2 linked regions of the Tahibacter amnicola genome follow. The protein of the gene in region 2 interacts with the protein of the main gene of each other region in a pairwise test. Links are inferred from orthologs where the notes say so. Each region holds a gene or a part of one and is shown on either strand. Other genes may lie near its edges.

The links. Proteins that work in one complex are often made in the same cells at the same time.
Region 1: the proteins of lpdA (region 2) and odhB interact in binary tests that used the Escherichia coli proteins (3 or more experiments, as listed by UniProt). The link is inferred for Tahibacter amnicola from one-to-one orthologs.

Annotation. Positions count from the first base shown.
Region 1 is NZ_CP104694.1:2,941,706-2,945,255, forward strand. The notes cover bases 1-2,837. They hold odhB (2-oxoglutarate dehydrogenase complex dihydrolipoyllysine-residue succinyltransferase), read right to left. Parts: upstream 2,111-2,837; coding sequence 890-2,110; downstream 1-889. Other genes in these bases: lpdA (dihydrolipoyl dehydrogenase), read right to left, coding at 1-665; N4264_RS12400 (2-oxoglutarate dehydrogenase E1 component), read right to left, coding at 2,118-2,837. In the rest of the region: more of N4264_RS12400, read right to left, coding at 2,838-3,550. UniProt on the Escherichia coli protein: E2 component of the 2-oxoglutarate dehydrogenase (OGDH) complex which catalyzes the second step in the conversion of 2-oxoglutarate to succinyl-CoA and CO(2).
Region 2 is NZ_CP104694.1:6,326,936-6,331,360, forward strand. The notes cover bases 547-3,544. They hold lpdA (dihydrolipoyl dehydrogenase), read right to left. Parts: upstream 2,938-3,544; coding sequence 1,156-2,937; downstream 547-1,155. Other genes in these bases: N4264_RS25075 (glycosyltransferase family 4 protein), read left to right, coding at 547-1,108; N4264_RS25085 (hypothetical protein), read right to left, coding at 2,924-3,535. Also shown: more of N4264_RS25075, read left to right, coding at 1-546; N4264_RS25090 (dihydrolipoyllysine-residue acetyltransferase), read right to left, coding at 3,697-4,425. UniProt on the Escherichia coli protein: Lipoamide dehydrogenase is a component of the glycine cleavage system as well as of the alpha-ketoacid dehydrogenase complexes.

The sequences.
Region 1 (3,550 bases), 3.4 Mb from region 2 along the record:
TGGTCGGCGGCGGCGAGGAAATCCGGCAGCGCTTCGATGATGGTGACTTCGGCACCCAGGCGCTTCCACACGCTGCCCAGTTCCAGGCCGATCACGCCCGCACCGATGACGCCCAGGCGCTTGGGCGTGCTGGCGAAGTCGAGTGCGCCGGCGTTATCGACGATGTTCTTGTTGTCGAACTTCGCGAACGGCAGCTCGATCGGCACGGAGCCCGCGGCGATGATGACGTTGGTGGCGGTCAGCTCGCTGACGCTGCCATCTGCCGCCTTCACCGAGACGACGCGACCCGGCTTGAGCGTGGCAAAGCCGGCAACCGGCGTGACCTTGTTCGACTTGAACAGCATGGTGATGCCGCCGGTGAACTGCTTCACGATCTTGTCTTTGCGGCCAATCATGGCGCCGACGTCGATGGTCGGGTTCGACGCGCTGATGCCGTGCACGGCGAAGTTGTGCGTCAGGTTGTGGAACTGCTTGGACGAATCGAGCAGCGCCTTGGACGGAATGCAACCTACGTTGAGGCAGGTGCCGCCAAGCGCCGGCTTGCCATCCTTGCCGACGTAGGCGTCGACGCAGGCCGTCTTCAGGCCGAGCTGGGCGGCGCGGATCGCGGCCACGTATCCGGCGGGGCCGGCGCCGATCACAACGACATCAAAATGTTGGCTCATCTGGGGATTCTCGAAGGAAGTGGTGTCGTCATTGGCGGCGTTCCGTCCATTCCAGCGGGTGTGATTCCGGAGACGGACTGCGCCACATAACGGTTGAACCGACGTTGCGTCACGGGGTGCACCGAGCGTGCGCCGGGTAAGCGTCCGGCACGAGCGCGGCAATCGCCGCGCTCGTGGGCAGGTTCGCCATCACCGTCGCTGGACGGCGCACGGATGACTGGCCGTCAGAGGCCCAGCAGCATCTTGTGCGGGTTTTCGAGCTGGTTCTTGATGTCGACGAGGAACAGCACGGCATCCTTGCCGTCGATGATGCGGTGATCGTAGCTGAGCGCCACGTACATCATCGGGGCGGCCACGACCTGGCCGTTCTCGACGATGGCGCGGTCCTTGATGGCGTGCATGCCCAGGATGGCGCTCTGCGGCGGGTTGACGATCGGCGTGGAGAACAGCGAGCCGAAGGTGCCGCCATTGGTGATGGTGAAAGTGCCGCCGGCGAGGTCGTCCAGGGTCAGACCACCTTCACGCGCCTTCTTGGCATAGCCGGCGATCTGGCGTTCGACTTCGGCGAAGCTCATGTGCTGGGCGTCGCGCAGGACCGGCGTGACCAGGCCCTTGTCGGTGGAGACGGCGACCGAAATGTCCTGGTAGCCGTGATAGATGACGTCGTTGCCGTCCACCGAGGCATTGATGATCGGATGGCGCTTGAGCGCTTCGCAGGCGGCCTTCACGAAGAAGCTCATGAAGCCCAGCTTGATGCCGTGGGTCTTCTCGAACTGCTCGACCAGCTCCTTGCGCATGGCCATGACCTTGCCCAGGTTGATCTCGTTGAACGAGGTCAGCATGGCGATCGAGTTCTTCGACTGCATCAGGCGCTCGGCGATCTTCGCGCGCATGCGGGTCATCGGCACGCGCTCTTCCGGGCGCGATCCCGGCGTCGGCTTTGCGGCCGGAGCGGGTGCTGCCGGGGCCTTGGCGGCCGGCGCGGCGGCGCCACCGGAGCGCATGAAGTTGACCAGGTCTTCCTTGGTGACGCGGCTGTCGCGGCCCGTACCGGCAACCTGGGCCGGATCGATCGCGTTCTCGGTGGCGACACGACGGCCGGCCGGCGAGAGGTCACTGGCAGCGGCGGCCGGCGCGGCGGCGGGAGCGGCGGCCTTCGCTGGCGCGGCGGCTTCGGCGGCGGGCTTGGCTTCCGGAGCGGCAGCGGCGCCTTCCTCGATGATGGCGATGATTTCCTGGCTGTTCACCGTGTCGCCGGATTGGCGGCGAATTTCCTTCAGCACGCCGTCGGCCGGGGCCGGCACCTCGAGCACGACCTTGTCGGTTTCCAGGTCGACCAGGTTCTCGTCGCGCTTGACCGCTTCGCCGGCCTTCTTGTGCCAGGTGGCGATGGTGGCGTCGGAAACGGATTCGGGCAAAACCGGGACTTTGACTTCGATGGCCATCTTTTTATTACTCCGAGGCGTGATCAGTGCCGACGGGCGCGACAAGCGCCTGCTCGACCAGGGCCGCCTGTTCGGCGACGTGGGTATTGTGGTGACCGCAGGCCGGCGCCGGCGAACGGCTGCGGCCGGCGTAGCTCAGGCTCTGCTCGCCGCCAATGCTGGCGCGCAGGTGATGCTGGATCTGGTACCAGGCGCCCTGGTTCATGGGCTCTTCCTGGCACCACACGACTTCCCTGGCGGCCGTGTACTTCGCCAGCTCCGCCTTCACCTCGGCGCGCGGGAACGGGTACAGCTGTTCGACGCGGATGATCGCGACATCCGTGACGCCGCGCTTCTCGGCGTCATCGACCAGGTCGAAATACACCTTGCCCGAGCACAGCACGACGCGACGGACCTTCTGCGCCGACTTCGCGGTGGAGTCGGCAATGACCAGCTGGAATCCGCCGTTGGCCAGATCTTCAAAAGAGGAGACAGCCAGCTTGTGGCGCAGCAGGGACTTGGGTGTCATCACCACCAGCGGCTTGCGGCAGTCGCGCACCATCTGGCGGCGGATCATGTGGAACGCCTGCGCCGGGGTGGTCGGCACGCATACCTGCATGTTGTTCAGCGCGCACAGCTGGAGGAAGCGCTCCAGACGGGCGGAGGAATGCTCCGGGCCCTGGCCTTCGTAACCGTGCGGCAGGAACAGCGCCAGGCTGGACAGGCGGCCCCACTTGGCTTCGCCCGAGCTGATGAACTGGTCGATCACGACCTGGGCGCCATTGGCGAAGTCGCCGAACTGCGCTTCCCAGATCACCAGCGTGTTCGGCTCGGACGTGGTGAAGCCGTATTCGTAGGCCATCACCGCTTCCTCGGACAGCACCGAGTCGATGACGGCGACGTTCGCGCCGGCGCGGACATTGGCCAGCGGCAGGTAGGTGCCATCGGTCTTCTGGTCATGCAGTACGGCGTGACGGTGGAAGAAGGTGCCGCGGCCGACGTCCTGGCCGACGACGCGCAGGTCGTAGCCTTCGGCAATCAGCGAGGCGTAGGCCAGGTTCTCGGCGAAGCCCCAGTCCATCGGTTGCTGGCCCGCGGCCATCTTGCCGCGATCTTCGTAGATCTTTGCGACGCGCGGATGCAGCGACAGGTCCGCCGGCAGCTGCAGCAGGCTCTGGCTCAAGGCCACGAGCTTGTCCTTGGCCACGCCCGTCTTGTGGGGCATGTCGAGCTTGCCGTTGATGAACTTGGTCCAGTCGAGGGCGTAGGGATCCTTGAACTGGCCGTCGAGTTCGGCGACCGGCTGGCCGGATTCGAGCTTCTTGCGGTAATCCTCGACGTACTGCTGTGCTTCGCCGGCGGCGATGATGTTCTGCGATTCGAGCTGGCGTGCGTAGAGCTCGCGGGTGGTCGGGCGCGACCGGATGTTCTGGTACATCACCGGCTGGGTCGCTGCCGGCT
Region 2 (4,425 bases):
GCACTACGCGGTGGAGGTACTCACCAGCTGCGCGCGCGATTACCGCACCTGGGCCAACGAACTGCCGGCCGGAGAATCGCAGCACGACGGGATCACCCTGCGCCGGTTCCCGACCGCCTGGCCGCGGGGGCCCTGGTTCAACGACCTGCATCGACGCCTGCTCGCGGACTACGCGCGGCGCCAACCCGGCGCCGAAGGCCCCCTCGGCTGGCGGCCACAGCTGGCGGAAGAGTTCATCCGTGCGCAGGGCCCCTGGTGCCCCGGCCTGTACGACTGGCTCGATGCGGAACATGAGCGCTACGCCTGCGTGCTCTTTTGTACCTATCTTTACCCGACCACGCATTTTTCCCTGTCCGTTGTACCCCCGCGCAAGCAGGTGCTGATCCCCACGCTGCACGACGAACCGCCGGCCTACCTGCCCGTCTACGCCGCGGCAGCGCGCGCCTGCGGGCACCGGATCTGGCTGACCGACGCCGAGCGGCGGCTGGGGCGGCGGCTGTGGCAGGTCGACGAGGGTGACGTCGTCGGCATGGCGGTGGACACGCGGATCGCCGACGCCCGCAACCCGCACGCACGCGGCGAGACGTCCTACTTCCTCTACTGCGGACGTATCGACGAGGCCAAGGGCTGCGGTGAATTGATCGACGCGTTCCTGGCGCTGCGCCGGGAACGGCGCGAACCGGTGCAACTGTGGCTGACCGGCTCGGAGGGCATGCCCCTTCCCTCGCATCCGGATATCCGTTTTCTGGGGTTCGTCGATGCCGACAGCAAGTCCGCACTGATGGCCGGCGCGACGGCCTTCGTCATGCCCTCGGCGCTGGAGAGCTTTTCCATCGTTACGCTGGAGGCGATGGCGCAGACAGCGCCCGTCATCGTCAACGCCCGTTGCGATGTTCTTGCCGACCATGTGACCCGCTCGGGTGGCGGCATCACCTATTCATCCCGCAACGGCCTGGTGGACGCGATGCGCCAGGCACTGTCGCTGGACACGGACGCGCGGCAGGCGATGGGATCGAGCGGGCGTCGCTATGTGCTGGAACACTACGACCGCACGGCCGTCGCGCAACGCCTGCAAGCTGTGGTGGCGAGGGCCTGCGCGCAAGCGTGATCCGACGCGGGCGCTACGCACTGCGCAGCACCCGCGCCGGAACAGGACTACTTCTTCTTCGGTACGTAGATATCCGTCGCGGTACCTTCGTAGACTTCCGCCGCCATGCCGACCGATTCACTCAGGGTCGGATGCGGGTGGATGGTCAGGCCGATATCCGCGGCTTCGCAGCCCATCTCGATGGCCAGGGCCACTTCGGCAATCAGGTCGCCGGCATTGGGTGCGGTGATGCCCGCACCCAGCACCCGATGGGTGTGCTCGTCGAAGATCAGCTTGGTGAAGCCTTCGGTGCGTCCGATACCAATGGCGCGCCCCGAGGCGGCATGCGGGAACTTGCCGACGCCGTAGGCGATGCCCTGCTTCTTTGCATCCGCTTCCGTCAGGCCCACCCACGACACTTCCGGATCCGTGTAGGCCACGCTGGGAATGACGCGGGCGACGAATTCGCTCTTCATCCCCGCCGCCACTTCCGCGGCCACGCGCGCTTCGTGCGTGGCCTTGTGTGCCAGCATCGGATTACCGACGAGATCGCCGATCGCGAAGATGTGCGGCACGTTGGTGCGCATCTGGCGGTCGACCGGAATAAAGCCGCGGTCGGTCACCTGCACGCCGGCTTTCTGCGCGTCGACCTTGCCGCCGTTGGGCGAACGGCCGACGGCGACCAGCACGCGATCGTACAGCGTCGGCTCCGGCGCCTTTTCGCCCTCGAAGGTGGCGAGAAGGCCTTCGGGCCTGGCTTCGATACGGGCCACCTTGGTCTTGAGGTGAATGCCGGCATAGCGCTTGGACAACCGCTGCTGCAGCGGACGCACCAGATCCGGGTCAGCGCCCGGCATGAGCTGGTCGAGCAGTTCCACCACCGTCACCCTGGAACCGAGCGCGTCGTACACGCAGGCCATTTCCAGGCCGATGATGCCGCCGCCGACCACCAGGAGGTTCTTGGGAATCTCGGCCAGCTCCAGGGCGTCGGTGGAATCCATCATGCGCGCATCGTCCCAGGGAAAGCCCGGGAGCTTCACCGCCTGCGAACCGGCCGCAATGATGGCGTTGTCAAAGCGCACGAGCTTCTTGCCGTCTTCGCCTTCGACTTCGATCTCGTTGGGCGATACGAAGCGGCCGGTGCCGCGCACGACGGTCACCTTGCGCTGCTTGGCCATGCCGGCGAGACCGCCGGTGAGCTGGCCGACGACCTGTTCCTTGTGGCTGCGCAGCTTGTCCAGATCCACCTGCGGTTCGCCGAAGGTGATGCCGTGACTGGCAAACTGGCGCGCCTCGTCGATGACACGCGCCGCGTGCAACAGCGCCTTGGAAGGAATGCAGCCGACATTGAGACAGACGCCGCCGAGCGTGGCATAGCGCTCGATCAGGACGACGCTCTGTCCCAGATCGGCGGCGCGGAACGCGGCCGTGTAACCGCCGGGGCCCGCACCGAGCACGCACACCTGGCATTCGACGTCGGCTTTTCGGCCACTGGACGGCGCCGCGGTGACCTTCGGCGCCACCGCCGGCGGCGTGCTGCTGGCCGGAGTCGCTGCGGCCGCCTGAGCGGGCGCGGCTGCGGGTGGTGCGGGCGACGGCTTGGACGCCGCGGCGCCCTCGGTTTCCAGCACGACGACGACAGCGCCTTCGCTGACCTCGTCGCCGAGCTTGACGCGGATTTCCTTGACCACGCCTGCGGCAGAAGACGGCACTTCCATCGTGGCCTTGTCCGATTCGAGCGTGACCAGGCCCTGTTCCTTTTTCACCGTATCCCCGGCTTTGACGAGGATTTCGATCACCGGAACGGTCACTCCACCGATGTCCGGCACTTTGACTTCAGTCGTCGCCACCTTTCTGCTCCTTGTCCTTGGGGGTCAGGGCATGGCGGAAGCGCTGCTTGAGGGCATCGCGCCGTGCCTGGAATTCATTGATCGGATTTGCCGCCACCGGCGCGGCGGCCGGAGCCGGCGACGGGGCGACATAAGAGCCCGGTCCGAAAACCGGGCGCGACGGCGTTGGCGGGGGCTCAGGTGCCGCAGGCGCCGGCCCGAAAACGCTGCGAAGCCGGTCTCGCAGCGCCAGCAGTTCATCGTGCTCGCTGCGCTGCTCGGCCTGCGCCTCGGCCAGCTTCTGCCGCTTCTGCGCCAGCAATTCGCGGTAGCGCGCATTGGCGTATTCGATCGACTTGGCGATGTCCGGCAAATGGACTTTCTCCACTTCGTCGGGCAGCGTGTCGAAGCTGATGTAGCCGTCTTCGATCCACAGTCCGCGGCGGCGCGACACGATCCGGGTTTCACGTTCCTCGAAGAACAGGCGCGTCCAGTCGTTGTCGGGCGGTTCGCGATTGAGCCGGAGGAACATGATGCGCAACGTCTCGTGGACGCGCGACCAGGTCGTCTTCTTCAGGTCCAGATCGACAATCCGGATGTCCTCAAACTCGGGGTACACAGATCTGCTCACTTACAGGGGACATCAGGACAAAACCGTTGCGCTGGCGAGGGGATGCGAGACCTGCCAGGGTACGGACCGGCCGCGCCGTCGCGGAGCGCGGAAGGTGGGCGGCGACACCGCCCGACCGAACCGCGTGCAAGCAAGCGGCGCGCCACCGGTTACAGCAGCGTCCGCCGCATATCGGCGAGCACCTGGCCTAGGTAACTGGTGAAACGTGCCGCGGACGCGCCATCGATGACACGGTGGTCATAGCTGAGCGACAGGGGCAGGATCAGGCGCGGCTGGAAGGCCTTGCCGTCCCACACCGGTTTGGTCTGCGACTTGGATACACCCAGGATGGCCACTTCCGGCGCGTTGACGATCGGCGTGAACGCCGTTCCGCCAATACCGCCCAGGGACGAGATCGAGAAACAGCCGCCGGACATGTCGGCCGGGCCCAGCTTGCCGTCGCGGGCCTTGCCGGCGAGCTCGGCCGTTTCGCGCGCGATCTCCAGCACGCCCTTGCGGTCGGCATCGCGCAGCACCGGCACGACCAGCCCGTTGGGCGTGTCGGCGGCGAAGCCGATGTGGAAATATTTCTTGAGGATCAGGTTCTCGCCGCTGGCATCGAGTGAGGCGTTGAACTCCGGGTACTTCTTGAGCGCGGACACGCAGGCCTTGATCAGGAAGGCCAGCATGGTGAGTTTCATGCCGCTCTTTTCGTTTTCCTTGTTCACCGCCACGCGCAGGGCTTCAAGGTCGGTGATGTCCGCATCGTCGTGCTGCGTGACGTGGGGGATCATCGCCCAGTTGCGCGCCAGGTTCGCGCCGGAAATCTTCTTGATGCGCGAAAGCGGCTTCTGCTCGATGTCGCCAAATTTGGAGAAATCCACCTGGGGCCAGGGCAG